Regions from separate parts of the Dolichospermum compactum NIES-806 genome, predicted to be linked through region 2. Evidence: predicted binding sites of a transcription regulator. Region 2 holds the regulator's gene; the other holds the start of a gene.

Region 1 (15,277 bases), 410 kb from region 2:
GGTTGTGTGATTTTTTCCCGTCCTTGTAATCCGACGGGTAATGTTTTAACTAATGATGAGGTGAATAAGATTACCGCTTTAGCTGCACCTTATAATGTGCCTGTGCTGATTGATTCTGCTTATGCACCTCCTTTCCCAGCGTTGAACTTTACAGAAATGACTCCGGTATTTGGGGAAAATATTCTCCACTGTATGAGTTTATCAAAAGCAGGTTTGCCTGGGGAACGGATTGGGGTGGCTATTGGGGATGAAAACCTAATTCAAGTTTTGGAATGTTTCCAAACCAATGTGGGGATTCATTCTTCTCGATATGGTCAAGCGATCGCCGCCCGCGCGATAGAATCAGGGATATTAGCCCATATTGCGGAAAATGTGATTCGTCCTTTCTATCAACAAAAGTTTGATGTTTTAGAAAGTACATTGGAAGCGGCTATTCCGAAAAGTATACCTTGGTTCTTACATCGCGGTGAAGGAGCTATTTTTGGATGGTTGTGGTTGCAAGATCTACCCATGACTGATTGGGAATTTTACCAGGAATTAAAGAAGGTGGGTGTGATTGTTGTTCCTGGTAGTAGTTTCTTTCCCGGTTTAAAGGAGGATTGGGAACACAAACACCAATGTCTGCGAATTAGTTTGACTGGTAGTGATGAGGAAATTACTGTCGGTATGCAGCGTTTAGCGAAAGTTGCTGAACAGGTTTATCAAGTTGCGGCTGTAAGTGTGTAAGAGAAATGAACCACGAAGACGGGAAAAAGAAGCAAGGGGGCAGGGGGCAGGGTGCAGAGGGAAAGGTCAAAAAGTCACCTGTTCCTAGTCCCCAATCACCAATCACCAATCACCAATCACCAAGCCCTAATCTTGATGATTGGTTGGAAATTGGCAAAATTGTCTCTCCTCAAGGTTTAACTGGGGAGTTGCGAGTTTATCCTAATACTGATTTTCCTGAACGCTTTGAGAAACCAGGAAAACGCTGGTTGTTGCGTCCTGGGGAAACGGAACTTGAATCTGTGGAGTTGTTACATGGACGGTATCTTGATGGGAAGAATCTCTATGTGATTAAATTAAAGGGAGTGAGCGATCGCCATCAAGCTGAAAATATGCGTGATTGTCGGTTTTTTGTGCCGGTGAGCGATCGCCCAGAATTGGCAGCAGGTGAATTTCATGTGTTAGATTTGCTAGGGTTGCAAGTCTTTATGCAATCATCTGGGGAATTTGTGGGAACGGTGGTGGATATATTGCCTTCAGGTCATGATTTATTAGAAGTTAAATTTGATCCTGATTTTGTCACTAACCATGAAGAATTTAAAACTGATAAAAAACAAAAAACAGTTTTAATTCCTTTTGTCATGGAAATTGTTCCTGTTGTTGATTTAGCAACCCGTCGAGTTGAAATTACTCCTCCCCCCGGTTTATTGTCAGTTAATGATTAGAAATTTATCTACTTTCAAAAAACACAGGAAAAGTAGGTTGAGGTAAAATTGAAAATTGATATCCCCAATTTCTTCAAGAATTTGGGGATTTGGATATTAACTATGAATTATCATCAGATTCATCAGGATTAATACCTAACTGACGTAACCTTTCTGCTAGTTTTTCGGCTTTTCTTTTAGCTTCAGTTGCTTCTTGTTGAGCTTCTTTAGCATTCTTCTCAGCAAGAATAGCCCTTTCTGTCGCAGCAACAACTTTTTCTGTTGGTTCAGGAATTAATTCTCCTGCGAGAGTAAACCACCTTAACCCCAATTTAGAGGTTGAAAGGTCAGATATAAAAGTAAAGGTTGTAAAAAATGAAATTCGTCTGGCAAACCTTTTTCCTCTGGGTTTTCATTAGGTAAATCATACATTGTCGGCAGATTTTCCCAAGGGGGAAGGGGAGGATCTGATTGAGAAATCAACGGAGGGGAGAAAGTCATAAATAAATAAAATAAATTTTGCTTTTCTCAATCTTAGTTTAACAAATATTATGGTCTAGCAACGACAAAATCCCCGACTTCTTTGAGAAATGGGGGATTTATGTATGTTGATAATTATCTTCTAAATTTCCGTTCTAAAAAAGCAATAATTTGTGACCATGCGGAAGTAGCAGCAACAGGATCATAACGATAACCGTCATCTCTCATAAAAGTATGTTCGGCTTCATAAGCGAAAAATTGATGATGGATTTTGGCGTTTTCCAAAGCATTGATTATAGTATGCCGATCATGTTCAGAAATATGTGGATCTTCAGTTCCAAATATTAACAATATTTCTGTTTTAATTTCCTCAAATCTGTGAATAGTATCTGCCACACCTTTACCTAATTTACCAATAGGAATACCTGTAGGATAACAAGCAACACAAGCTTCAATTTCACTTTCAAAAGCAGCACGCATAGCTAAATGTCCACCAATACAAAAACCCAATGTTCCGATTTGATCAGCAATAACTGAACTTTCATGTTTGAGAAAATCAATTACCGCACGAGTATCAGCATCATATTCAGAAATTAATGTCCGTCGGGCATCATCATTACCGCGCATTCTGCCAAGATCATTAGGTTCAATAACAGAACCTATCGGTTCAATGCGGTGAAAAATTTCCGGCGCTGCGACAACATAACCAAATCCAGCCAAATAATTAATTAACCGAATTATGGCATCACCTAATTGATAAATATCACTGTAAAAAACAATTCCTGGATATTTACCTGCTGGTTTGGGAGATGCCACATAAACCCGCATTAAACTATCATCAACTTTTAACTCAATATTGCGTTTCAGGATTTGCATTTCTCATATTTTAGTAATGTGGTAATTTGTAATTCTGCGGATTTAATAATCATCAGTAAATTTTGATTAAATAATATGTTCAGGCAAAAGGAATACAGAGATTTCTGTTTATTAAAAAAATGTGCAATTAATTTTGTTCAGGTACTTACAGCGATTTCCAATCATATAAGGTACATCTTAGCCCCCTCATCGCTTGCGGGGAGGGGGTTGGGGGTGGGGTTCTTGTTCCGGGTTTGATGACAATTTGCTGTAATAACAGTTATCGCGCTTGATGCAATACAATCAAGGGCGGGGAAACCCCTACTGAATCTCACCAAGAGTGCATACCGCTATAAGTAATTGGACAAAATTAATTACACAAAAATCTGGGCTGAAATCCTTAACTGGCAAAGAATTGGTAAATAACCAATATGTAATTAATTCTGTCGTGGTACTTAATAACGGTTAAAAAAACCCACCCTTACTAAGTTGAGGGGTGGGTAATTTATAAATTATGGATTTGGGAAAGTGGCAAATTAGAACATACCCATGCCACCCATGCCACCCATGCCACCCATACCGCCCATACCACCCATACCACCCATACCGCCCATGCCACCCATACCGCCCATACCACCATCAGGGGCCCCAGCGGATTGTTTTTCAGGTTTTTCGGCAATAATGGCTTCGGTGGTTAGAACCATACCGGCAATAGAAGAGGCGTTTTGTAAGGCGGAACGAACCACTTTTGCGGGATCAATAATACCAGCAGCAATTAAGTCTTCAAATACCCCTGTAGCTGCGTTATAACCGATATTCAAATCAGTTTCCCGCACTCTGGCAACAATCACAGAACCTTCTGCCCCAGCGTTCTCTGCGATTTGCCGCAAGGGAGCTTCTAAAGCTTTTTTAAGAATATCAGCGCCAATTCTTTCTTCGGGGGTGAGGCTATTTTTAATTGCTTCTATCTTGGTAGATAAATAAATTAGGGTTGCACCACCACCGGGAACAATACCTTCTTCTACTGCGGCTTTAGTAGCGTTGAGTGCGTCTTCAATCCGCAAGGTTCTGTCCTTGAGTTCGGTTTCTGTGGCTGCACCGACTTTAATCACGGCAATCCCACCGGCTAACTTAGCAATGCGTTCTTGCAGTTTTTCGGTATCATAGTCGGAATCAGTTGCAGCTAATTGTTTGCGAATTTGCTCAATCCGAATTTGGATTTCTGGTTTAGCAGCATTACCAGCGACAATGGTGGTATTTTCCTTGTCAATGTTGATTTTTTCCGCTGTTCCCAACATTTCCAAAGTGGCGGTATCTAAGCTTAAGCCAATGTCTTCAGAAATCATTTGTCCATCGGTGAGAATGGCAATGTCTTCTAACATAGCTTTGCGACGTTCGCCAAAACCAGGAGCTTTAATTGCGGCGATCGCTAATACACCACGCGCTTTATTCACAACCAAGGTTGCTAAAGCATCACCGTCTACATCTTCGGCAATAATCAATAAAGGTTGACCGGAACGGGCAACTTTTTCCAAAATGGGGACTAAATCTTGAATGCTGCTGATTTTTTTATCGGTAATCAGGATGCGAGCATTTTCAAACTCCACTGTCATCCGTTCGTTGTTGGTGATGAAGTAGGGAGAAATATAACCTCTATCAACCTGCATTCCTTCTACTACTTCTAGTTCAGTGGTGAAGGATTTAGATTCTTCAACGGTAATCACACCGTCTTTGGTCACTTTCTCCATCGCCAGCGCGATCATTTGTCCAACTTCCCCATCATTACCAGCGGAAACTGTGGCAACTTGGGAAATGGCACTTCCTTCTACGGGTTTAGCGATATTGGCAATTTCTTTTACCAGCGCCTCAACGGTTTTATCAATACCCCGTTTTAAACTAATAGGATTTGTCCCCGCAGCTACATTCTTCAAACCTTCATTAATCAAGGCTTGTGCTAGAACTGTGGCAGTGGTAGTCCCATCGCCAGCTATATCCTTAGTTTTTGATGCTACTTCCTGAATTAGTCTAGCACCAGTATTTTCTAGAGGATCTTCTAATTCAATTTCTTTAGCAACAGTGATACCATCGTTAACAATTTGGGGAATACCAAATTTTTTCTCTAATAGGACGTTACGACCTCTTGGTCCTAAAGTGATTTTCACTGCATCTGCCAGAGCGTTAATACCCCTCTCTAATGCACGTCGTGATTCTTCCTTAAATGCAATAATCTTAGTCATGTTTTATTTTTCTATTGCTTCCATTAGACAATTTAGCACTCACTGACCAAGAGTGCTAATCCCTTTTCCCAATTTAGATTAACAATCAAAATCCCAAAATTGGTTAATATTAACAATTGATACTTATGTTTGACCATAAAACTAATGATTATATTGGGAGCAAATGAACTTAGCCAACTCCCTTAAATCCCTTGGCATTGCTGACCCTAGCGGCTCCGGCTGGTTAGCTGTATTATTTACGTTTCTATTAGCTTTAATTGTTACCTGGCGTTTAATTCCCACAATTCGGAAATTTGCCTTAGAGGTAGGTTGGGCAGATCAACCCAACGCTCGACGACTGAATCAAGAACCTTTACCTAATGCGGGAGGTTTGGCAATCTACGCGGGGGTAATTGCGGCTTTGGTCTTAGCTAGTCTCTTGCGGCCGATTGAACTGCAAGGCGTTTTAGCTCAGGTTTTAACGATTCTCCTCGGTGGTTCAATTTTAGTTCTCGTCGGCTTTATTGATGACCAATTTGGCTTACCCCCGTCCGTGCGGTTATGGGCGCAGGTAACAACAGCACTTTTGTTGGTTGGTAACGGAATTAGCATCCAAGTTGCCTTTGGTACACCCATTGATTCCCTCTTGTCTATGGCCTTAACAGTGCTGTGGGTGGTGGGGATTACTAATGCTGTTAACCTCATGGATGGGATGGATGGTTTGGCTGGTGGGATTAGCTTTATCACTGCTATCAGTTTGTTAGGAGTTTCTGCCCAGTTTGATAATCGCGCAGCTGCTACTCTAGTTTTAGCAGCTTTGGGAGGGGCAGCACTGGGCTTTTTACGCCATAATTTTCACCCCTCACACATCATTATGGGTGATGCTGGAGCATACTTTTTTGGCTATGTGTTAGCAGCAACCAGCATTTTAGGTAAACTCCAACTAAATACAATCTATGCCCTGATACCGACAGTTTTATTTCTGCTCTTGCCAGTTATTGACACTACTCAAGTATTTGTGCGCCGGCTCATGGCAGGAAAAAACCCTCTGAGTACACCAGGTAAAGACCACATCCATCATCGTTTGTTGGCTTGGGGACTATCCCAACGCAATGCAGCTTTTATCCTCTGGTCAATTACTTTAGGTTGTAATTTGCTGGCGATGAAAGTTCAGGGTATGAGTTTACCAGTAATGCTGGCTACTGCTGCCGGTATTATTTTGCTGTTAGGCTTTACCGTTTGGCAAAGAATAATCCGTGAACAGGGAACAGGGAACAGGGAATAGGGGGCAGGGGAGCAGGGGAGCAGGGGACAATGTTTGTCTTTTTCTTCCCAATCACCAATCACCAATTACATCACCATACCACCATCAACGTTAAATACTTGTCCTGTGATGTACGCTGCGGCGGGATCTGATGCTAAAAAGCGCACCATGCCGGCAATTTCTTCTGGTTTACCAAACCGCCCCAGGGGGATATATTGCAGGATACCATCAGCTTTGATATCGCTAGTCATGTCAGTGGTAATAAACCCAGGGGCAACCGCATTTACAGTAATCCCACGAGAAGAGAGTTCTTTAGCTACCGTTTTGGTAAAGCCAATTACTCCGGCTTTGGCGGCACTGTAGTTGGCTTGTCCTGGGTTGCCCATTTGTCCCGCGACGGAAGCAATGTTAATAATCCGCCCAGAACGTTGTTTGAGCATAATTTTACTGACGGCTTTTGTACATAGAAATACACCAGTCAAGTTAAGGTCTATGACTGCTTGCCATTCTTCTAATTTCATTCTTAATAGGAGGGTGTCACGGGTAATTCCTGCATTGTTGACTAAGATATCCACGCGCTGGAATTTCTCTAAGGTGGTTTTAATGAGTGTATCTACTTGATTTTCTTGAGAAACATCTGCTTGGAGAGCGATCGCTTCTCCTCCTGCTGCTGTAATTTCTGCGACTACTTGATCTGCTGCTGTGCTGGAACTAGCGTAGTTAACTACTACTTTTGCACCTTGGGATGCTAGTTGAATAGCGATCGCTCTGCCAATTCCCCGTGATGCACCTGTGACAATTGCAACCTGATCTTTTAATGAACTCATCTGATTTTCCTCAATTTTGTGGAGATACCGCGCTAATTATCTTAGAATAATTTGGTAAGGACATGACTTGAAGACAACCAGAAAGTTTATGGTTAGAAGAAACAGTTATGGTGGTCAAAACTCAAATTTTTTTTTACGTACTTTTTCTCCAACTCCAACCAAAATAGTTGATACAATCATCTCCATTTGCTCTTGACTTAATCAATCCTCAACATTTAAAAACTGGTTTACTAATTGCTGTTGTTGCACCTTATAGCAGCGAGAAGTCCTGTATTTAACAATACCTTTGCTAAATTGAGAGCCGACAAAAATTTTGTCAATTTGTCCAAAACAACTCATAAATCAGTGTTACTTTACAAGATAGTAGACTCTTAAAGCCTCTATACAGCAAGCAATATGCTAAAAAATACCTTGTGAGAAACCTTCAGGGAATTTTTAGGACTTATTGTTTTGCTTTAGAGAACAGCGAGTTATTAGTGAAGGCTTTATAAACTTACCCTCGTAAATTGGCGAAGGTATTAAAATAGAGAAATAAATTTATGATCAACAATAATTTTTTTGGCAGAATTGTAAAAAATAAAGGAACTGAATTAGACCTTGGAGATTTACAGCTAACTAGTCCAAATCTTCAAAAAAATATTCATAAGATTTTAGAACATCCTCTAAAAAAACTAGATATTGGGGAAAATAGACTAAAAATATTACCTACTGAAATTGGGCAGTTGGTTAGCTTAAAAATATTAGCTGTTAGCAACAATCAACTTAGATATTTACCTAGTGAAATTGGAGAACTTACTAATTTAGAGACCTTAGACCTTAGCAATAATTACTTAGAGTCACTGCCACCTGAAATCGGCAGATTGAAAAAACTTAAAAATCTTTACTTAAAAGGTAATAGTCTGAGTTTAATGCCATCTGAGATTTTAAGACAAGGAACTAAAGTAATTTTGCTTTATTTAGAAGAGCAACTTCAGATACAAGGTGTAACTAATGGTTTAGAACTCACTCTGGATAGTTATCCCGGACTCAATATCACTCGTTTGCGTCCCTGTTCTGATTCTACAAGAAAAATTGATTACGTTTGACAATACCTTGTCCAAATTGAAAAAAGTCTTGATTTGTAGGTTGGGTTGAGGCACGTTCACGTTCGCGGAGCGTGGCGTTAGCCATAGTGTGGCGATAGCCATAACCCAAAAAATGCGTCGGGTTGCGCTGTCGCTTAACCCGACCTACAAAAAATGGACAAGGTATTGGTTTGATCAAAAACTTATTTAGTCCGCTTGCGCGGACTTTGTTTGTGTAGCCGCAAATTCTATTCGCCTAACTATTATGATTAGTAGATTCAGCTTTAGGAACTACAGAATTAGAAAGCGGTGGAGGTGTAGGGATTTTCGATTCTAGATGGGTTTTGCTATTAGTTTGATTCAAAAGAATCATAGATAACAAACCATCTGCTAAACCATTATTACTACCATTATTACCACCAACAATGATATCAGGAATAATGCGGACATTGCGATCGCCCACAATTTGCATTAACTGCATTGCTGTGTAACCTTGCAGACCTAAAGCTTGTACACCTGTCCGGTAGGTTTCCGCCTTAGCGTTACCTGTCGCCCGGATACCTTCAGCTTCAGCTATGGCTTTAAGTTTAGTGGCTTCAGCTTCACCTGTTGCTTGCTGAATTTGTGCGTTAGCTTGCAACTCGGCAATTGTGACACCTTGTTCCGATTTTACCAACTCTTGCTGAATATCTGCGATCGCTGTTTCCCGGACTAACATTTGTCGTTGGGTTTCTGCCATTTGCTGAACTTCGTAAGTTTTGCGTTGTTCCTCAGCAATTTTCCGGTCTGTCAGCGTGTGCATTAATTCATTCGGTGGCGTAATCAAACCAATCAACGAATCCACTGCTTGCACATCATAAGCACGTAAGGCAGATTTAACGTATTCAGAGGCTTCAACTTGACGCTCACTTCTGGCAATCAAGAAATCCAGGATAGTATATTCTTGAGCCGAGTTGCGGAAATAATTCCCCACAATGGGACGCAAAACCTGATCAATGACATTTTGCATCGAACCCAAGCGGGAAATCACTTTCGGAGCATCTGACGCACCAATGTGAATAATTTGGAATATCTCCAAATCAAAGCTAAAACCATCAAATGACAGAAGTTTCAGCGCCGTTAAATTCGTATCATACCCATGCTGACCGCTAATTCTATCAGTAAAGTTTAAGACAATGTTTGTTGTCGGCACTAGCTCAACTTTCATCACTTTAGTATTGAGCGGGTGCTTCCCAGGATATAAAGGCTCAACCCAAACACCCTTATGTCCTTGATTAACCAAATTTCCGTGAGTGAAAGATGCCCCGCTCACATCTTCCTGTTCTTCACCAACAAAAGAAATCACCACACCCACATAGCCGATAGGGATTTGAGTCATCGGTACTTGTTCAATACTTACCAACCAAGGATTGAGATTCCACGAACCCGATAATAACACCTGTTCTTGTAAACCCCGTTGTCCTCCAGCGTCAATAAATTTTTGACCATTCTGAAAATTATTATGTCCGGTAATAGCACGCCCAGCAATTTCACCTGCGGCAATTGGTGAACCATCCAAAGTAGTCACAATACCAACTTTTTCCGCTGCTATTTCATAGATTTGTAACTGTTCTGGACGCATACCCTCTTTACTGGCATTTGCTGCTGTAATCACTTTAAACAGCGCTGTATTGATGCGGTAAGTACCTGCGGTGATAAAAGCAATTTGCCGTCCTTTCTCCCCACCTTTGGTTAAGAATTTCCGAGCATCTTGAAAATTATCACATTCGACAATTTTGCCCAAAATCCGTTCTGGAGGGTTAGAAGCCCCATCAGCGGCGACAATCAGAGCGATTTGACCTTGGGGGACAACAATTACCGACTCTTTTTTCACTGCATATTGCCAAGGCCAATAACCCCAGTGCCAACCAGGGGCGAGGGTATCGGCTTGTAAACCCGCTTCACCATTGAGGGCTATTAATCTACCAGGAGGTAATCCTTTACCGGAAAGGGTGAATTTTTTCACCACAATTCCCACTTCCCGTTCACCGATAACTACCAGTCCCCCAAATAAGAAACAACCACCAATAATAATGGCAGGAATAATGATTAAAGGCTCAATTCCCATTGATTGATAGGGGATTGGACGAGTTACTGATTGAGTAACTACGGGTTGAGTTTGGGTAGAGGGAATAGAAACAGAAGTAAATTCTTTTGCTGTCAGTGTTTTTATGGGAGTGGCATTAGCAGCATTAACACCACCTGCTAAAGCTAAGGCTGCAATTGCAGATGTAGCCACGCTGACAAACTTATTTTGCTTACTTTTACCAAGAGAAAACGGAAAGCTTTTCATATATGTGCCTCTTTGGGCAACTAATCATCTAAGGTATCACTTCATCAGGAGGGAATGATTTTTCTTAAACTTAATGTAATTTTTTAACCCAATGTTAGCACCCCAGCGGTAAAATCTGCTACTAGTCGCTTACTTTGTAGCCAACGTACACCTAAAAGAATATCTTGCAGTTCATTTCCACCCAACACTGGGATGATCAACTCTTCTTCATCACCTTGTCCAAATTGAAAAAAGTCTTGATTTGTAGGTTGGGTTGAGGCACGTTCACCTTCGCGGAGCGTGGCGTTAGCCATAGTGTGGCGATAGCCATAACCCAAAAAATGCGTCGGGTTGCGCTGTCGCTTAACCCGACCTACAAAAAATGGACAAGGTATTGTTGATAAAGATTAAACTGAGCTTCTCCGTATGCTGTCTGCATATCTTCTTTCTGGTTTTCCTGTTCGATGCGTGATAGCGTAGCGTGCCGTAGGTATACATTGTAAGAGTCATATCCCCGATTTCTTTAAGAAGTTAGATATTTTATGGCTTAAGTTTTGTTAGAAAATATTACAATATATTTCTTGATTTTAATTTGATGCTACAATGTGAGGCTGAATATTAAGGGGTTGGTGAATTGGGGTATGAAAGTCGAAAATTCCATCTCTCAAACTCTTACTCTCTGCGCCTGGAGCGTCTCTGCGTGAAATAAAATTATAATTTTTGGTAATTCAATATGATTGACAATAAAATTAAACCTAGACAAGCATTAAGCAAAACATTTCTGAGAATTAAACCAATTAGAAATGAGTTTGAGATATTTAAAAGGAATCTGATTACACTACTTAATCAAATTGATGAAAACGAAAGAGAGGAATTTCATAAAAATATTCTTACTGATTTTTTGAAAAATACCTATTATGGTGCTGATTACTTAATAAATATTAAAGCCAGTAATGACTTAGTAATTTATAATGGAAAAGATACTAAAAGCAATGTTGGTGTGATTTTAGAGGCTAAAAAGGTAAATAACAATGAAATGCTCAAGGTTAATAATTTAAATACTAAAGCATTACAACAATTAGTTTTATACTTTTTACGAGAACGGATTACAAATAAAAATCCAGAAATTAAATATTTAATTGCTACTAATATTCATGAATGGTTCATTTTTGATGCAACACTTTTTGACAATTTGTTTGCTCAGAATAAACAATTAGTCAAGCAATTTACTGATTTTGAAGAAAAACGTCTATCTAATTCTCGCACGGATTTCTTTTATAACGAAATTGCTCAACCTGCAATAGATAAAATTCAAAATGAACTAATTTTCACACATTTTGATATTAGAGATTATGAACAGTATTTAATTAATCAAAATCCTGAAAATGATCAAAAACTGATTCCTTTATTTAAGCTGTTTTCACCACAACATTTATTAAAGTTACCTACTATTAATGATAGCAATAGTTTAAATAGAAACTTTTATAGTGAATTACTACACATTCTTGGTTTAACGGAAATTAAAGAAGGTAGTAAAAAATTAATTCAGCGTAAATCAATTAATGAAAGGGAACAGGGTTCATTAATTGAAAATACTATTACTCGTTTGCAAGAATTACGCAAAATTGACAGATTAGAAAATTTAGAACAATTTGGAGAAAATACCGAAGAGAGACTTTTTAATGTTAGTTTAGAATTAGCTATTACTTGGATTAATCGCATTCTCTTTTTGAAACTTTTAGAATCCCAATTAATTAACTATCATCAAGGTGATAAATCTCTTGGATTTCTCAATATAGCAAAGATTCAAGATTTTGGTAATCTCAACCGTTTATTTTTTGGTGTTTTATCTCGTAAACCAGATGAAAGAGACGAACATATAAAAAATATTGTTGCTAATATTCCTTATTTGAATAGTTCTTTATTTGAAGTATCAGAAATCGAACATAAAACCATAGTTATTAGTAATTTAATCAATGATGAAAAACTTTCTATTTTTAACAAAACAGTTCTTAAAGATAATGGTAATACACGGACAGGGAAATTAAAAGCACTAGAATATATTTTTGCATTTCTTGATGCTTACGACTTTAGCAGTGAAGGTGCAGAGGAAATTCAAGAAGAAAATAAAACTTTAATTAATGCTTCTGTTTTAGGTTTAATTTTTGAGAAAATTAACGGTTATCAAGATGGTTCTTTCTTCACTCCTGGCTTTATTACTATGTATATGTGTCGGGAAACTATTCGCAGAGCAGTTTTACAAAAATTCAGGGAAATTAAAGGTTGGAACTGTGCAAATATTGACGAATTGTATGATAAAATAACAGATAAAAAAGAAGCTAATCAGATTATCAATAGTTTAAAAATTTGTGATCCAGCAGTAGGTTCTGGACATTTTTTGGTTTCAGCTTTAAATGAAATTATTACTATTAAAAGTGACTTGAAGGTTTTACTTGATAGACAAGGAAAAACTTTAAGAGATTATGATGTAAAAATTGAAAATGATGAGTTAAATATTACAGATGACGATGGTAATTTTTTCAAATATAATCCTAAAAATTCAGAAAGTAGACGCATACAAGAAACACTTTTTCATGAAAAACAGACAATTATTGAAAACTGTTTATTTGGTGTAGATATAAATCCTAATTCAGTTAATATTTGTCGGTTACGTTTATGGATTGAGCTTTTAAAGAATGCTTATTATAAGACATCATCCCTAACTCCTCTCCTACCAGGAGAGGGGAATATAGGAGAATTGGAAACTTTACCAAATATTGATATTAATATTAAAACTGGTAATTCTTTAATCAGTCGTTTTCCTTTAAATTGGGATTTACGGACAATTTTGAAAAAAAGCAATTGGAATATTGAAAGTTATAGAAATGCTATAACAACCTATCATAATACTGATAACAAGGATAAAAAACAGGAAATAGAGAGGTTAATTAATGATATTAAAAGTAAAATACGTACAGAAATTAGTAGCAATGATCCGAATATAGAAAAGCGAAATCAAAAAGTTGCAGAACTTCGTCATTTACGAGATCAGAAGTCATTATTTGCAGAAAGTAAAGCAGAAGCAAAAAGTCGTCAAAAAAAGCAAGAAGAGTTAGAACAGCAAATTAATCAACTTAATAGTGAAATTGAGGATAAAAAAAGTGGTAAATTGTATCAAAATGCTTTTGAATGGCGGTTTGAATTTCCTGAAGTTTTGAATGATGAAGGTGATTTTATCGGTTTTGATGTCGTAATTGGCAATCCTCCTTATTTTTCACTATCTAAAATTAAAGAAAAAAATCAAACTGCTTATTTTGAAAATAATTATCAAACTTATACAAGGGGTTCAGATATTTATTGCTTGTTTTACGAAAAAGGAAGTTGTTTGTTAAGAAAAGCAGGATTTTTAACTTACATTACTTCTAATTCTTGGTTAAAAACTATTTATGGTGATTTACTGAAAAAATATTTAATTGAAAATCTCCAACCTCAAACTTTATTAAATATTGAAGATATGCAAATTTTTGAGGAAGCAACTGTAGAATCAAATATTTTCATCTTGAAAAAAGATAAAGTTAATGAATTTTTTGATGTTGCTAGTTTAACGAATAATTATCTGATTGGTTCTTCATTAGAAGAGTATTTTGATAAAAACTATTTTCAATTTACAATACCTAATACATCAGAATGGATTATAGGTAATGAAGAAACCGTAAGTTTGAAACAAAAAATAGAGCAATCCTCTAAACTTTTAAAAGAATTTGATATTAATATTAATAGAGGTTTGCTTACTGGACTAAATGCAGCTTTTATTATCAATGAGGAAACTAAACATCAATTAATTGCTGAAAGTTCTAATTCTGCTGAAATAATTCAGCCAATTTTAAGAGGTAGAGACTTAAAAAAATATAGTTATGAATTTTCTGGATTTTATCTAATTAATACACATAATGGAGTGGCAAAAAATAACATCGAGAGAATAAAAGTTAAAGAAAATTACCCATCTATTTATAATTATTTAATTTCTTTTCTTCCTCAAATTGAACAAAGACAAGATCAGGGTAAAGATTGGACAAATTTAAGAAACTGTGCTTATTTAGATGATTTTAATAAACCTAAAATTGTTTGGGGTGAAATTTCTGATAAACCTAAATTTGCTTTTGATGACTCTAGCTATTATGCTGAAGCTACTACATTTTTAATGACTGGTGAAAAACTTAAATATTTGTTAGCAATTTTAAATTCAAAACTATCAGAATGGTATTTTAACCAGATTTCAACTACCACAGGAATGGGTACAAATAGATGGAAAAAGTATAAAATTGAAATGTTACCCATTAAAGAAACTACGGAAACTGAAGAATTGTTATTAGAAAAAATGGTTAATCAGATTCTCACCGCTAAAAAATTAGATCCAAAAGCAGATACAACCACATTAGAAACAGAAATAGATCAGTTAGTTTATCAACTTTACGAACTAACAACAGAAGAGATAAAAATTATAGAAGGATAAAATAAGGGTGGACAAAATAGCCCACCCTCATTAGTCTTTGATACTCTACACAATTTAAACCGAACCACCAGCAGCTTGAAAACGAGCGCGAGCGCGTTTAAAGGCTTGATTTGCCTGGAATTGTGCTTTCCGGTCATCTGCGCTAACTTGATTTAAGCCAGATTGTGCTGTATTAAAAGCAGTGCGGGCTTCTTCAAGGTTTATTTTGTCGCCACGTTCAGCACTATTGACTAGAATTGTGACTTCATCTTGATCAACTTCAGCAAAACCACCTAAAAGAGCGATCGCTTGCCAACCAGCACTTTTATTAGCCCGAACACGCATTACACCTATGTCCA
Region 2 (15,277 bases):
ATAACCTTCGGGGTTAGGTTTATTGCTGCTGATATCATCTCCAGACACAATCACAGGAAAGTATTCAGCTAATTTAGCAGATGTCAATACCATTCCTATCTCTAGGGATAAAGCATCACTAACTAACGCCATTTTGAGATGACGGGAACGAATCTGAAAAATCACATCTTCAATTCCCGAATACAAAGGCAATTTTTCCAGCTTCTCCAATTCCAACATATAAGCTTGAGCTTTGCGGGTGAGTAACTGCATCATATAAGCTTCCGTCACCACCCTACCACGACTTTTTAACAGATTTTGCAGATACGCGCGAGAACCTGTCCCTAAAAAGGCTTGACGTTCCTGCACCCGTTGAGGTTGGAGATTTTCCTGTACAAGAATCTCATCTATCAATTGGATATGGATTAGTCCATCTTTAATAATGACACCATTAAAATCAAATAAAACTGCCTTTAAACTCATAGTGCAAACTGGAAACAATCCTCCAGATTATTATTATTCATTTTGGTATCCAGGAAAAGATGACCAGAGTAAATTACCGGAATACATTCAAGATTAACCCATTTTTGGAGATATAGGTTGACAGAATGATAATTCAGAGTTAGAGGACTATTGGCCTCTCAACTCCCTATTTTATTTTCTATCTCCACAGGTGGACGCACACACAAATAAATCAAAGCTCCAAATAAAGGCATTGCAAATAACCAAAATAATTGATTACCTTTCCAACCTCGTCGCGTCATATCATCTCCTAATAATGTGGGAAACAATAGACTCAACATCACAAAATCTAAACTCATCACATGAATAAACCTGCTATTTTGCCATTGTTGGACAAAATCACCCCAATTTCCTTGTAAACTAGATGCAAATAAAAGTGCCGCACCTATAGTTAATAAAATTCCCAAAATGCGGGAATCTAGGATTTTCAGAAATAAATTTTTTTCACCAATAAACTTTTGATTGGGTTCTCGTAAAGCTAAATATGGTAAAAGCGTAAATGCACCTAAGGCAAAAGCACCACTAGCAAATGGCCAAGCCGGGATTTTTTGACCTCTACCATCAAAAAAGACTACTGCACTATATATAAAAGGCCAAATTCCCATGATATTAAATAAAGATATAATCAGAGGATTAATGCCTTGCCAATTGCCTGTAGAGAGGTTTTTAATTAACTCAAAAGTATCAGGCTGTTCGGGAGGAGCAAAGAAAAAGGCATAGGAAACAAATCCTAGCCATAATAGACCAAAAGTGATTTTTCTCAACATGAATTTAGGGAAATTAACTAAAAGCTTCCGAGAGATAATCTGCTGCTGCTGCAACTACAGCGATCGCACTCTCATAGTCTAACCTAGTTGGACCCAAAACCCCCACACTTCCCACAGGCACAGAACCCCGCCGATAAATAGCCGAAATCAAAGTACAAGTCCGAATTGGTTTAAGAGGATTTTCTGTGCCAATCCGCACCGTTACCTTAGACTTATTAGCATCATCCATTTCTGCATCCTCACAAATTAAATGCCAAAGTTGGTCTTGTTCCTCTTCCAACAATTGCATAATTGTCTGTACCTGCTGTATCTGGGAAAACTCTGGTTGTCGTAAAACCTCTCCAATCCCTCGTACCATAATTTGTGTAGTTGTTGGTGCTAGAGCGCGGTGAGTCAACTCCACCAAAGAACTTTTTAATAATTCACCATAGACTCTAAACTCCTGATCCAATTCACTCCAATCAAGATAGCCTATTTCTAATAAACTCTGTCCTCTTAAATGAGTATTCAAAAAGTTAGAAACAATCTGCAACTGATGATCAATTACCTCCGCTTCCGGTTTATTTTCTGAATTCTCTAAAAATAAATCCATCACCTTAGAATGGGTTTCATAACTATCCGTCACCACAATTAACATAATCCGCTTCGATTCAATTTGCACCAGTTGCAAATGTCTTAACTTTGCCGTCGTGGTTTGCGGCATCGTAATTAAAGTAATACAACCGCTTAATGTTGCTAAAATTTGGGCAGCACCTTGCAACAAAGCCTCTAAACTCCAATCTTCCCAATGCAGATGTTTTTGTAATGCGGTTTCTACCTCCTTCGCTAAAGTTTCTGATGGTTTAATTAATTGATCAACATAAATACGATAACCAGAATCAGAAGGAATTCTCCCCGCAGAAGTATGTGGTTGATAAAGTAACCCTGATTTTTCCAAAACACCCATCACACTGCGAATTGTAGCCGAGCTAACACCCAAATCAAATCCTTCAATTAGAGCCTTAGAGCCAACAGGTTCTGCTGTGGTAATATAATGACGTACAGTTGCAGAAAGTATATTTTGTTGCCGATTAGTCAGATGAACTTGCATAAGTGATTTTTTTACTGAAGGCAAATCTTAATCAAAATTCAAAAAAAATGCGGTTTTCACCACAAAAACGGAAAAAAGAATTAATTATTAATTAAAGTAAGATAGCAGATTATATACTTATATTGTATTAATTAAACACAAAATTTACCTTCAACATTTATTTGCTGCATTTGTCATTACTACACACCTGAAACCCAAAAAAGAAGATTAATTTCTCTCTTTTTCAGTATTATCTCATAGTCCAACAACCTAAGCTGTGGTTTTAGTCACAAAATATTACTTTCTATTGATCAAAATTTTGACAGCACCAGTAGAGGAGAGAGGCGGGATTTTCTTGTTTATTCCTTCTGAATCCTGGGCGCAGACCCTGCGCCCCTACTATTCCCTAATATTGCGGCACAGAAGGATCAACTAGAATCGAATAAGCGGAAATCCCACCCTTAATATTTTTAACATTGGTGAATCCTTGAGTAACTAGCCACTGACACATCTGAGCCGAACGGATACCATGATGACAGAGAACCAGAGTTTCTGCATGAACATCAAAGCGGACAGATACTTGCTGACTCCATTGCTCATATTCACTTAGAGGAAGATTGACAAAACCTTCTAGCCGTGATATTGCAATTTCCTGGGGTTCACGCACATCTATTAACTGAAGCGTTCCTTCATTATTTTCAAGCCGTTTGGCTAGTTCCTCAACAGTAATTTCGGAAAAGGGTTGATCAAATGATGTATTTGTCATGCAGTTTTTCTAAAAAATCCTATACTATTCATGTTTGCAGAAAAGCTAGAAAATATAAAGAATGTGAACAGTCAATACTTAACAAAAAATATTAAACTTGGTTTCATTATAGCTGGCATAATCACGCTTGTATTAGTTTGCGTAGCTAAATTTTCCTGGTTTGCGGAAAAAAGTCCAGTTAGTCTTGTAGTTCGCAACTCTCAACCCGCTGCGGCTATATTTGTTCCCAAGTCCTCACCAGCAATGGTATCATTATTGGTCAATCCCGACGGTTTACAGAAAATAGTACCAAAAGGAGAATTTTCTCAACTCAAAAATCGTCTACTAGCAAAAAGTAATATAGATTATTCAAGTGATATTAAACCCTGGTTGGGTAATGAAATTACCCTAGCTACAACTACCATAGATATAGACCGTGATCCAGATAACGGACTACAAACCGGGTATTTAATAGCACTTGCCAGTGCAAAACCAGAGAAAAGCCGTGAGTTTTTGGAATTGTTATTTTCTCAACGGGCTTTTAGTGGGACTAATTTAGGAATTGAACGTTACAAAGGTGTCAAATTTATTTATGATAATCCCGAATATTCACCAGACGTAAACATCCAAAATCCAAAATCCAAAATCCAAAATAATTTAGCTGGTGCGGTTGTTAATAATTTTGTTTTACTGGCTAATCATCCTCAAGTTATCAAAGAAGCAATTAATAATTTACAAGCACCAGATCTAAACTTAATTAGTTCTCTAGAATATCAAAAAGCTACCCAACAAATCTCTAAAAATGCCGTAGCGGTAACTTTCTTGAATTTACCCGAAGTTGGTAAATGGCAAGGATTAGAATTAGCAGAATCAACTTATAATAGCCAAATTCTCTCTTTCGTTTTCAACTCCCAAGGATTGCTCACAGAAAGTACATTTTTAACAAATTCCCAGATTGTACCTTCATCATCACCACTATCTCAACCTGTGGGAGCATTACAGTATATTCCAGAATCAACAGCTTTAGCGATCGCCGGCACAAATTTGAGTAAACTAGATAATAGTAATGTATTGAAACTGTGGAAACAAGTAACAGCAAGCATTTACGGTTCTAGTGAAGATGGTACTGCCCGATTACTACAACCCTTAGCAAAAATCCAACACAATTGGAATTTAAACTTTAGCGCAGATATTTTCAATTGGGTAACGGGAGAATATGCTTTAGCCTTATTACCCACTTCAGAAAATACAACTCCTCATTGGTTATTTATCAGCGAAAAAACCCCAGAACTAACAGCAGGAATCACACATTTAAATAATATTGCCACCAGAAGTGGTTTAAACGTTAGTTCCCTAACATTAGATCAACAAAAAATATCAGCTTGGACAAAAATTACAGCCACAACTGAAAATAACACATCCATAAATTTTGACACAAAAATTAAAGGAGTGCATACAACCTTAGACAATTATGAAATTTTCAGTTCCGACTTAAAAACCCTCAAAACAGTTTTGAGTCACAAACAAAAATCTCTCCTCGAAAATCCCCAATTTCAAAACAGTATTGCCACAATTCCCCAACCCAACCAAGGGTATATTTATCTAGACTGGGAAAATAGTCAAAATCTTCTAAAACACCAACTACCTTTGCTTAAGCTTGCAGAAGTGTTAGGTAAGCCACTTTTTGATAATTTAAAATCCCTGACAGTAAGTAGTTATAGTAGCGAACCAGGAACACTCAAAGGTGGAGTATTCTTACAACTGCATTAAACATCAGAATCATGTGGTTATCGAGCGTAGTCGAGATAATATCCATAATTAAAGGATAAACAAAATGAATAAGTAGGTTGGCGTTGAAAATTGTCGTTATAGCAAGGCAAGAGTAAAGAAGGTTTCAGCGATTTTACGTTTTTTTACACAGTTTGGTTTTATTGTGTCCACCTACTTAGCAATACAGTTAGGTTAAGAAAACATAAGTTGGGTTGAGCGATATTTTGCATAATTCTTATGAAAATAAGGATTTTATGACCAATCACCAATCACCAATTACCAAGTCACGATAATATGGGAGAGTAGCTTGTTGTGCTATCAAGGGTACTATCTCAATGTTCTCTAGACTCCGTGCCGATTTTCGCATTATTTTTGAACGTGACCCCGCAGCCCGGAATTGGTTGGAGGTTTTGTTTTGTTATCCAGGTTTGCAAGCCCTAGTATTTCACCGCTTTGCACACTGGTTGCGTCGTCTTGGTCTTCCCTTTTTCCCCCGCTTGATTTCTCACATTGCCCGGTTTTTAACAGGTGTAGAAATTCATCCAGGGGCGGCAATTGGTAAAGGCGTATTTATTGATCACGGAATGGGAGTAGTAATTGGGGAAACAGCCATTATCGGCAACTACGCGCTGATTTATCAAGGTGTTACCTTGGGGGGAACAGGTAAAGAAAGCGGTAAACGTCACCCCACATTAGGCGAAAATGTCGTTGTTGGTGCCGGTGCAAAAGTATTAGGAAATATCGAAATTGGTGATAATGTCCGCATTGGTGCAGGTTCAGTGGTATTGAGAGATGTACCATCTAGTTGTACCGTTGTCGGTGTCCCTGGACGCATTATCTACCGTTCTGGAGTCCGCGTTGCACCATTAGAACACAGTAATTTACCAGATTCAGAAGCCCAAGTAATTCGCACCTTAGTTGACCGCATTGAAGCCTTAGAAGAACAAATTCAAGCTTTGCAAACTTCCTCAAAAACTCCGGTTTTGGTTGGTAAATTCTTTCCAGAAGATGAATTACCAAAAGAACACAATTTTTGTAATATCAGAGATAAACAGATTCAGGAATTCTTTGATGGTGCGGGAATTTAGGAAGTTAAACAGTGAACACTAAAGATACAAAGATGCCTTTTCCCAAATTCTTGTAGAGACGTTCCATGGAACGTCTCTACATTGTTTATCGAATATCTCTAGTAATTAAAATTAAGGGTTTATTGCTTCTGTCAACCATTCTTGACTTTCATCAAGTTGATAAATACTTCTATTTTGTGGTTCACCCCGCAATTGTAAATGATCTACTTTTACTGGTTCAAGTAATAATAAACAAAAATTTTCTAATGGCTGAATATTGTCTGGTGCTGGTGGTGTAAAAGCTTCTGGTGTTTGTATTCTCATGTTGCCCGGAATAGGCCAAGCAAATTGTAACATAGCTGCATCACTCAATTCTTGCCACATTTTGATTCTCGCAGGTTGTAAATGTGGGTGAGAATCAGCACTTATTAATATTAATTCTCCAGTAATCCGAAATTGTTCTCTGCTGTTGGGAAAATACCAGCAAATTTCGGCTGCTGAATGTTTTGATATTTGTTCAGCTTTTTCACTACGAATATCGGTAATAAATTTTAGCTGGTTGGTATCGTCTAGAAAGCCGCGAAACACGACGGTACGATTAGCAGGAAAACCATTTTCCCGCACTGTTGCCAGTTGCACATAGCGGGCATAAACGAGGCTGCGGTTACGATGTAGGGCGCGGGTAATAAGACTTCGCCAAGGTGCTAGGGACATTTTTAATTAATACCAATCAGTGAAAAATTAAACAAATTACAGTATTACACAGATAGCCTACTTTCCTAAACCTATAGGTAAAACTTTGAGACTTTACTATCCTGGCAATTCACCTGATTTGAGTCCAGAAGCAGAAGCAGCTTTTGAACAAGAAGGGATTAGTTTGTGGAAACAACTGCAAAAAGAACTTGCACCTAATTATGAAGTTATCTATTTCAGTGAGCAATTAAATCAAGTTGTAACTAATACAAATGAATTGGCATCTTTACTTGCTATCTCTGCTTGATGAATAGTCAACGCAAAAATTACACAAACAGCACTATTACATAGATAGCCCATTCCGCGAAAACTGACAGGTAAAACTATGAGATTCTATTACCCTGATAATGCACTGTCAGGGTCTTATACTTAACCTAAAGACAAAAATATAGTTATAATTGACACAGACTCAGCTATAGCGCAAAGTGGGAAAATTTTCAATCTTTAATCCTAAATCTACTTGGCGTATAGTCATAGTTTGTCCACAAGCAATCATACTTCATCATGGTTCGAGAACTTGAACGTCAACGTCAGGGTGTAACTTTTCCAGAATCTGCTCCAGCAGCCAATCCAGTGTTTTTTAGAACCTACAGCCGCCGGACAGAGGCAGGGTTAAGGGAAACATGGGACCAGGTGTGCGATCGCACTTTACGCGGTTTAGTAGAACTGGGAAAACTCACCCGTGAAGAAGCTGCTATTTTAGACAAGATGCAGCGGAATATGAAATCCCTCCCCAGTGGGCGCTGGATGTGGGTTGGTGGCACAGATTGGTTAACCAAACCCAAAAACTTCTCCGGTGCTTATAACTGCACCTCTACCAACCTTGTAGACTGGAGTGCTTTTGGATTGATGATGGATCTAGCCATGATGGGCTGCGGCACAGGTGCTATCATTGAACCACAGTATATTAATCAACTTCCTCCTATCCGTAATCGCCTAACTATCACCATCAAAGGTGAAATTGGCAGCACTCCTAAAGAACAGCGTCGTGAATTTACACAAACCCATATAGAAGCTAACACCGCTATTATCCACGTTGGAGACAGCCGGGAAGGTTGGGTAAAATCCTATCAAACCCTGTTAGAACTTTCTACGGATGAACGCTTTACAGGTGACGTTCAGGTGATTGTTGATATTAGCGATGTCCGCCAATCTGGGGAAACTCTCAAAGGTTTTGGCGGCATGGCTAATCCTGTGAAGTTGCCTGGATTGTATCAACGTTGTGCCTCTATTCTCAATAAGGCAATAGGCAGACAATTAAACTCAGTTGAATGCTGCTTATTAATTGATGAAGCTGCTGTAACAATTGTTGCAGGAAATATTCGTAGAAGCGCGGGTATGCGTCAGTTCGTTTCCGAAGATGAACAAGGCGCAACTGCTAAAGATAACTTATGGCAACAAGACGCAGAAGGCAACTGGCGCATAGATCCAGAGCGTGATTCTTTGCGAATGGCCAACCATACGCGAGTCTTTCACCGCAAACCAACCTTAGAAGAATCCATTGCCGCTGTACGTAAACAATATTACAGCGGTGAAGGAGCAATTCAATGGGCTGGTGAAGCAGTCGCTAGAGCTAATGCTGATTTATTAAATACACCAGAACTTAAAAAAGACTTTTTGCAAGCTTATGAACAAGAAAAAGCCGAGCAATGGATAAAAAAATATTATCCAGAAATTGATGCTGATGAGCTAAAACATAGAATAGGTAGGTTTGGTTTGAACCCGTGTGGTACTTTATAATACTTGCCTCACGTAAAAAACCCCGCAAATACGGGGAAAGCTGAGAAGCTAATCCCGTGGTAATCAATGGAAATAAAAAGCTATTGACACCGTACAGCGTAGAGAGTGAAACTAGATTGCAATGAAAATTGTTTTCTAGAATATAAATCTCCAAGAGTGTGGGGGTACGTATGACTACCAGCTTCTATGGCTACTCAAGTTTTTACGGTGAGCATTGTCTCCGATCTAGTCTTGAACACATTTACGCAAGATACTTGGACTATGTGAACATTGGTTGGACATACGAACACAAAACTCATACACTCTCTAACGAAGTCAGGTATAAACCTGATTTCCTGTTGGAGACAGGTGAATATGTTGAAATCAAGGGTGCTTTCAACTTTACGTATGACCTGCCAAAAGTTCAGCTTTTTCAGTCTGAGTACAATGTAAAAGTTACTATTCTGCAAGAAAAAGACTTAAGACAACTTATCAAGCCCACTCCTTTTGTATTTGAACACTTGAGACAGGAATGGAAATCATTTGCTAAAGTCAGAGGCATTCTTTCAGCCTTTGTGGGATTCAATTCAAAAGGAACATAACATTTTGGACATTAGAACTATCTGCCAAATTGTTGTGGGAAAACCCTGTAGTCGAAAAGAATTTCTCTATCATTTACAGTCATACGTACAAAAGGTACGCGGAGCTACAGGGAATATAGAACCTGTAGAACTAGAGGATAAAAAGCCTCTAGGGTAACAATACTGGAGATTATTGGTAGCAATTTTCACTGTAATTTGTCTGAGGTACACTTAAACCAACTTGATCCTGACAACTACAAAGAACAAGAAGAAGCATTTACCGCTGGGGCGCTTTCCGTCGTCGCGCTGTTAAATCACCAATTCCTTGAACCCCGCTATCAATACAGCCGGGAATTAGATCCCATTGTCGGTGTATCCTTTACCGGGTTATTTGACTTCTTTGTTCATGCTTTTGGGACAGATTGGTTACGGTGGTGGGAAGCAGGAAGACCCGAAACTCCTGAAGGACTTATTTTTAAACTTGGGGAACAAAAATATCTCAACTTCTGGAAAGATGTCGTTCATAAAGTAGTGTGGGAATATTGCGATCGCCATCAAATCAAACGCCCCAATCGTTGTACTACGGTTCAACCTGCTGGCACCAAATCCCTCTTAACCGGAGCATCACCCGGTTGGCATCCCCCCAAAGCCCAAAGATTCATCCGCCGCATTACTTTCCGTAAAAACGACCCCGTAGCCCTAGCCTGTATAGACTATGGTTACAACGTTATTCCCTCCCAATCTGACAAAGACGAAAACGGCAACCTTCTCAACGATCCTTTTGATCCTCGGTGTACAGAATGGTTAGTCGAAATCCCCGTCGCCGTCTCTTGGGCTGACTTACCCGGTGCTGATGAAATAGAAGTTTCCCAGTTTTCGGTCTTAGCGCAACTGGACTTTGTGATGCAAGTCCAAAGTCACTACGTCACCCATAACACCTCAGCCACCCTAGAACTCCGTTCCGAGGAAGTTGAACTATTGGGAACACGCATCTATGAAGCCATTCAAAATGATGAAGGATACATTTCTGCCGCATTATTAGCCCGATTTGACGACTTGCAATCCTTCCCCCGTCTCCCCTTTGAGCCCATAGACAAAGCCACTTATGACAGCTTATCTAAAGAAGTCAAAACCCGACGCAGAACAGATGATTTCTGTGGAGTCCTAAGTCGTTACGATTTGGGAGAATTATCAGAAGCAGGCCCTAGCGGTTGTGACTCAGATAAATGTATGTTCCCAGAACAACCACCCACATCATAAAATCCGTCTTCAAAGCCCCCTCCTCGCTTGCGGGGTGGGGTTCTTACTGCTATATCTTCTAGATTTTATATTCAATCACATGAGTCGAGCTAATCCATTCCCCCTTATCGCTATAACTCCGAATTAAACGTTGACGTTCATTCTCTCTAACCAACCAACCAGCTTCCACAAAAAAAGGTTTTCTCAATTGCAATTGCAAAGGCACATTACTAGAAATTCCATCAGGTAATAACAAAATCTGCCTAGTAGTACCTTCCGTTTCAAAAATGAGTTTATTACCTGTTATCCTAGCTTTAGCAGTAATAATTTGAGATGAAAAAGATAACTTTTGCTCTAAATATCCATCACCGATTTTTTGAATTTCTAAAGAAGTAGTATAAGTTGCCGATGGTCTCAAGTCTGAGTAAACAGTATGAGCTTTACCTTGCCAATTACCAATTAACTGTTCTACCGTCAGTTGCGGACGTTCATAAGCATCTGTAAAACTGCGAAATTCCCGAATCAGAGTTAAATTAATAAAGTTGCCTTGTTGATCATACAATTGTACCAAACGCGATCGCCGATCATCATCAACAAAACCGTATTCCGCCCCAAACTCAGAAAAAGGAGCTAATTGCAATGTTCCTTTAGAAAAAGCTCCTGTAGCAAAAAAGATATTCTGTCTTCCTAAAGAACGATATTCCTGTTGATAATCCTGAATTGGAGGACTATCATAATCATGAGAATCAAAACGACGTAATCTAAAAAGTACAGCTTGATTATTATCATCAGCTTCTAAATTTAGAATACTAGGAGTAGAACCTAATATTTCACCGTTGGGAGAGATTTTAGTAAATGAACCACGCCATTCACCTAAATTTTTGAGAAAGTTTTCCCAGTTACTTGCCATAATTTAATTTTTAATTCAAACAGTTTATTTTAGTTAGATATTGCCTGAAAATCAAGGTTAATGATATCCATAATAATTTGACCAATAGTAACTATCATCCAGTCAAATATGATCCAATGTGTTGCTAGTTGCTTCTTAGCCAAAATCTGTTAAGATTAATCAAGAATTAATAATTTTTAAACCAATACTGGGAGAGTCTAATGTTTATTACTGAATTGTCGCCCCTATTTCAAGAACTAGCCCAACATCCAGTTTCATTTTTAGGTGGGTTCGTCTCCGGTGTCCTGCGACTCAACCTGAATGAAGATCCTGTCAAAAGCTGGTTAAATAAAAAAGGTTGTGGAAATAGCTCCAGCAACCTGAGTACAGAAGTCCAAAACGGCAAAACCAATGGACCACAACAAATTACAATTGACTAAATCACTCAATTTGTTAGTTATCTAAAGTTTAGTCTGACAATAGAGAATAGGTAATGGGTAATTACTTCCTATTCCCTATTCCCTAGTATAAAATTAACTTGTTTTAAATTCTAGAATATATAAAACTATTTAATCAGATATTGTAAAATACCACACATCGAACAATGCAATAATCAGTTATGATATTAGGGATATGCGTATGCTCAGGCTAGTGGCATCTCCAATTGTAGATCAGTTATCCGTCAAGGTTTACACTCTACAATTTTTGTTGTCCCTGAAATCAGACTAGCAAAGTGTCTGTTTTACGTCTGAACTATTGCCCCTTGTTGAAAATTACGTGATACATAATGACTATTTACGTTGGAAATCTCTCCTACCAAGCTACCGAAGCAGACCTAAAAACTGTATTTGCTGATTATGGCGAAGTCAAAAGAGTTGTGCTACCTACAGACCGTGAAACCGGAAGACTGCGGGGCTTTGCCTTTGTTGACATGATAGAAGATAGTCAAGAAGATAAAGCCGTTACAGAATTAGATGGTGCAGAATGGATGGGTCGTCAATTGAGAGTTAATAAAGCAAAACCACGAGAGGATAACCGAAGAGATGATAATCGCCGAGGTAGTTGGGGGTAAAAACCAGATTTTTAAGTGACATACTCCACACACTCCCCTATGCCTTGCGGCACGCTTACGCGAACGGGTGAGTGTGGGCTTCTCAGCGACTCCTCTATGAGGACATTGACTGAGCTTTAAGACCGTGTGTCCCACGGTTCTTGATATTAATTGAAGCATTCAAATCCCGGCACAAACTGACCTTACATTTAGGGCAATTGTCCTAAGAGTGAGACGTGGGGCTTCTGTCGGTTAAGCTAAAATTTACTGAAACACTGAGATATTAACCTAGAATAGGTTATACAATTATTGTTAGGTTACACGGTAGATATTAATGCCAAATCTTATAAAGAAATAATTAAGAGTCCTATTATCTATCGCGGTGATCATTCTCAAACTAGAGCCAAGGATCACAATGGAATGAAAGTGATTCTGAAAAAGTTGTCAGATTGGCTCATCCGAAAGTCTGTTATTTAGGCAATCACGATCTATATTCTGTGGTAAAGCTGCGCGATAAACAACAATCTTCACCATTGTGTCAGCTAATATTACGGTCTACAAGTGCGACTAGCCAAAGTTCCAACTTGTTGAGTAGGGATATTGCCAGAGAGTTGTTTTGATGATAGGGTAGGTTGAGTTTCTGTTTTTAAGAAAAAACCCCCAGTGGATGTTAGCCGACTAGGGGAGTTTAGTTATCAGGGTGCATCTACCAATTAAATGTTCTCAAGTGCATAACAATCCTCCGGATAAATTTATATTTAACAAGTTGGTTTTGAGTTCAGGGGTCAACTAACCAGAGGTTTTTGACAACGGTAGGAAAAGAAAAAACCCCCAGAGGTGTTAGCCAGCTAGGGGAAGTTAGTTATCAGGGTGCATCTACTTGTTAATTGTTCTAGGGTTCTATGTGATGCTCCGGAAAAAAATAGGTAGAGGGCAATAATTGTGTGGTGCTAATTACAGACAAGAAAAAACCCCCAGAGGTGTTAGCCAGCTAGGGGAAGTTAGTTATCAGGGTGCATCTACTTGTTAACTGTTCATTGTTTTTAACTTATGCTCCGGAAAAAATTACCCAAAAATTGCTGTTTGTCACATACCGAAAAAATTCCTGTGGCTGGTGGTTGGGTAGGGGAGTTGGTTGTTGGGATCTTATCTACTTAATAGTTTATCTACAAATGCTTAGAAACGTTCTTGTCACCCAGGAACGTTTTTTATTTACCAAAATGAAAAAAGAAAACCCCTAGTGAATTTTGGTCAACCAGGGGGATTGAAGATCAAGGTGCATCTACCAATAAACAGTTCTTTACGGGGATCAAGCAATCCGGATAAACTGAGGGCAGCCCAATAGGTATAAAACCTTTATTAAACACATCTGAAACATTAGAATGGCAAAATACATCTAAGGTATTGGCGGGATTAGTCACTTATGACATGATTCTCAAAGGCAATACTGCTAATTGTTCTATATTCCTTTCTCTGGGGTGAACGGGATCATGTTTACCGATGCCAGAACAGTTAATGTTTAGGGCATATAATTACAATGGATGGAGATTTAAATGTGGGTTATAACCTGCTGAATGTACGAAAGGGATTTGTACGGTTGGCTCATCCGAAAGTTACGGACGGGGACAAGAAGTAGTATTCTACCTTGGTGGAAGCGGGAGATAAACAGCAATGTATGCTATCAGCATTGTCTAAGTTTTATGGAGCAGAAATTGTGACCCAGGAATTTCACCTTTCCGCAACGCCGGTGGGGCAAAATGACTATCTGGTGAGGACGGAACAAGTTGCGCCTGGGGTGCCGGTGGCAGAAGAACTGGTGCATTGGCCTGTGGCTGAGTGGTTGGCTGCGGCTGGGGATTTAATGGATGATCCTTTGCAGTCGGTGTTGCAGGGGAATATGGTAGCCAGAAACTCTGTTAACTTGGTGGCCTTGGGACAAGATTTGTATAATGCGTTATTTCAGGGAACGCTGCGGGATAGTTGGATTACTGCCCAAGGTATTGCCCAAAATCACCAACAGGTGCTGCGGCTAAGATTGGGACTGAAGGATACACGGTTGGCGCGGTTGCCGTGGGAAATTATGCACGCGGGCGATCGCCCTTTAGCTACTGGTCCTTATATTACCTTTGCCCGTTACCAAAGTGGGATTGCCCCACCATCGCGTTTACCAACTCATCATCTGCCCGCGTCGCCGGAAGCACGGGGGATCAGAGTGTTAATGGTCATTTCTGCGCCTACTGATTTAGTCCGGCTGGATTTACTCAAACAAGAAGCTATTAATCTCAAGGCAGAACTCCACCGCCAAACATTAAAAATGGCTGATGGTAATCATCATCTGCCAGAAATTGAGTTGACTGTTCTAGATCAACCGGGACGGGAAGAACTTACCCAAGCTTTAGAACAGGGACACTACCATATTCTCCACTATTCTGGTCATAGCAATTTGGGTGGCAATGGTGGACAAATTTATTTAGTGAGTAAAAAAACTGGTTTAACAGAAACTCTTAATGGCAATGATTTAGCTGGGCTGCTGGTAAATAATAATATTCAAATGGCAGTGTTTAACTCCTGTTTGGGGGCATATCGGGCGAGGTCTGAGGCAGCGGAAGACTCAGGAGAAAGGAATTTAACTGAAAGCTTGGTAAAACGAGGAATTAGAAGTATTTTGGCGATGTCAGAACGCATCCCTGATGAGGTGGCACTGACGCTGACACAGTTGTTTTACCGCAATTTGGGTCAGGGCTATGCTTTAGATTTATGTGTAAGTCGAGTCCGTCAAGGTTTAATTTCTGCCTATGGTTCTCAACAGATGTACTGGGCTTTGCCGATTTTGTATCTTCAGCGAGAATTTGATGGTTGTTTGACACCACAAGTTAATTTATCTGGCTATTCTGAGTTGCTGAACGAATATCAGCCGCCTAAGCCGACCAATAGTTATAATTATGCTACTGTAGCCAGTAATCTAGAAAGTGTGATGGCTATAGATGATATTTTTAATCCTAATTTTGGAGAGGAAACGACGGAGGTAGACTGGCTAGGGGAGGATACTTGGGGTGATATTGTGGATGAAATTGAATATGATGACCCTAGCTATAATGAGGACTCGGCAATAGTTTCTGATTTGTT

Evidence for each region. Region 2 encodes HrcA, which represses chaperone genes, less so after heat shock. Its sites were predicted from a motif close to TTAGCACTCNNGANTCNNGAGTGCTAA; they were not measured.
Region 1: groL (chaperonin GroEL) is a predicted target of HrcA. The motif match lies at 5,014-5,040, and genes of this name have one in related genera.

The regions. Positions count from the first base shown of each region.
Region 1 is NZ_AP018316.1:331,476-346,752, reverse strand. It holds gene CA730_RS01515 (valine--pyruvate transaminase) at 1-726, shown strand, start outside; gene rimM (ribosome maturation factor RimM) at 732-1,430, shown strand; gene CA730_RS26555 (hypothetical protein) at 1,531-1,740, opposite strand; gene CA730_RS26550 (hypothetical protein) at 1,731-1,910, opposite strand; gene CA730_RS01500 (dienelactone hydrolase family protein) at 2,025-2,765, opposite strand; gene groL (chaperonin GroEL) at 3,281-4,981, opposite strand; gene CA730_RS01490 (MraY family glycosyltransferase) at 5,145-6,245, shown strand; gene fabG (3-oxoacyl-[acyl-carrier-protein] reductase) at 6,311-7,051, opposite strand; gene CA730_RS01480 (leucine-rich repeat domain-containing protein) at 7,591-8,136, shown strand; gene CA730_RS01475 (SPFH domain-containing protein) at 8,372-10,447, opposite strand; gene CA730_RS25060 (hypothetical protein) at 10,531-10,740, opposite strand; gene CA730_RS01465 (DUF7149 domain-containing protein) at 11,160-14,939, shown strand; gene atpC (ATP synthase F1 subunit epsilon) at 14,994-15,277, opposite strand, start outside.
Region 2 is NZ_AP018316.1:742,224-757,500, forward strand. It holds gene CA730_RS03440 (HAD family hydrolase) at 1-462, opposite strand, end outside; gene CA730_RS03445 (DUF2834 domain-containing protein) at 621-1,268, opposite strand; gene hrcA (heat-inducible transcriptional repressor HrcA) at 1,282-2,358, opposite strand; gene CA730_RS03455 (rhodanese-like domain-containing protein) at 2,744-3,103, opposite strand; gene CA730_RS03460 (DUF3352 domain-containing protein) at 3,134-4,852, shown strand; gene cysE (serine O-acetyltransferase) at 5,188-5,940, shown strand; gene CA730_RS03470 (Npun_F5749 family FMN-dependent PPOX-type flavoprotein) at 6,052-6,633, opposite strand; gene CA730_RS03475 (hypothetical protein) at 6,719-6,919, shown strand; partial or broken gene nrdJ (ribonucleoside-triphosphate reductase, adenosylcobalamin-dependent) at 7,177-8,409, shown strand; gene CA730_RS03485 (PDDEXK family nuclease) at 8,583-8,993, shown strand; partial or broken gene nrdJ (ribonucleoside-triphosphate reductase, adenosylcobalamin-dependent) at 9,159-10,232, shown strand; gene CA730_RS03495 (DUF3598 family protein) at 10,291-11,121, opposite strand; gene CA730_RS03500 (hypothetical protein) at 11,322-11,540, shown strand; gene CA730_RS03505 (RNA recognition motif domain-containing protein) at 11,888-12,172, shown strand; gene hetF (cell division protein HetF) at 13,866-15,277, shown strand, end outside.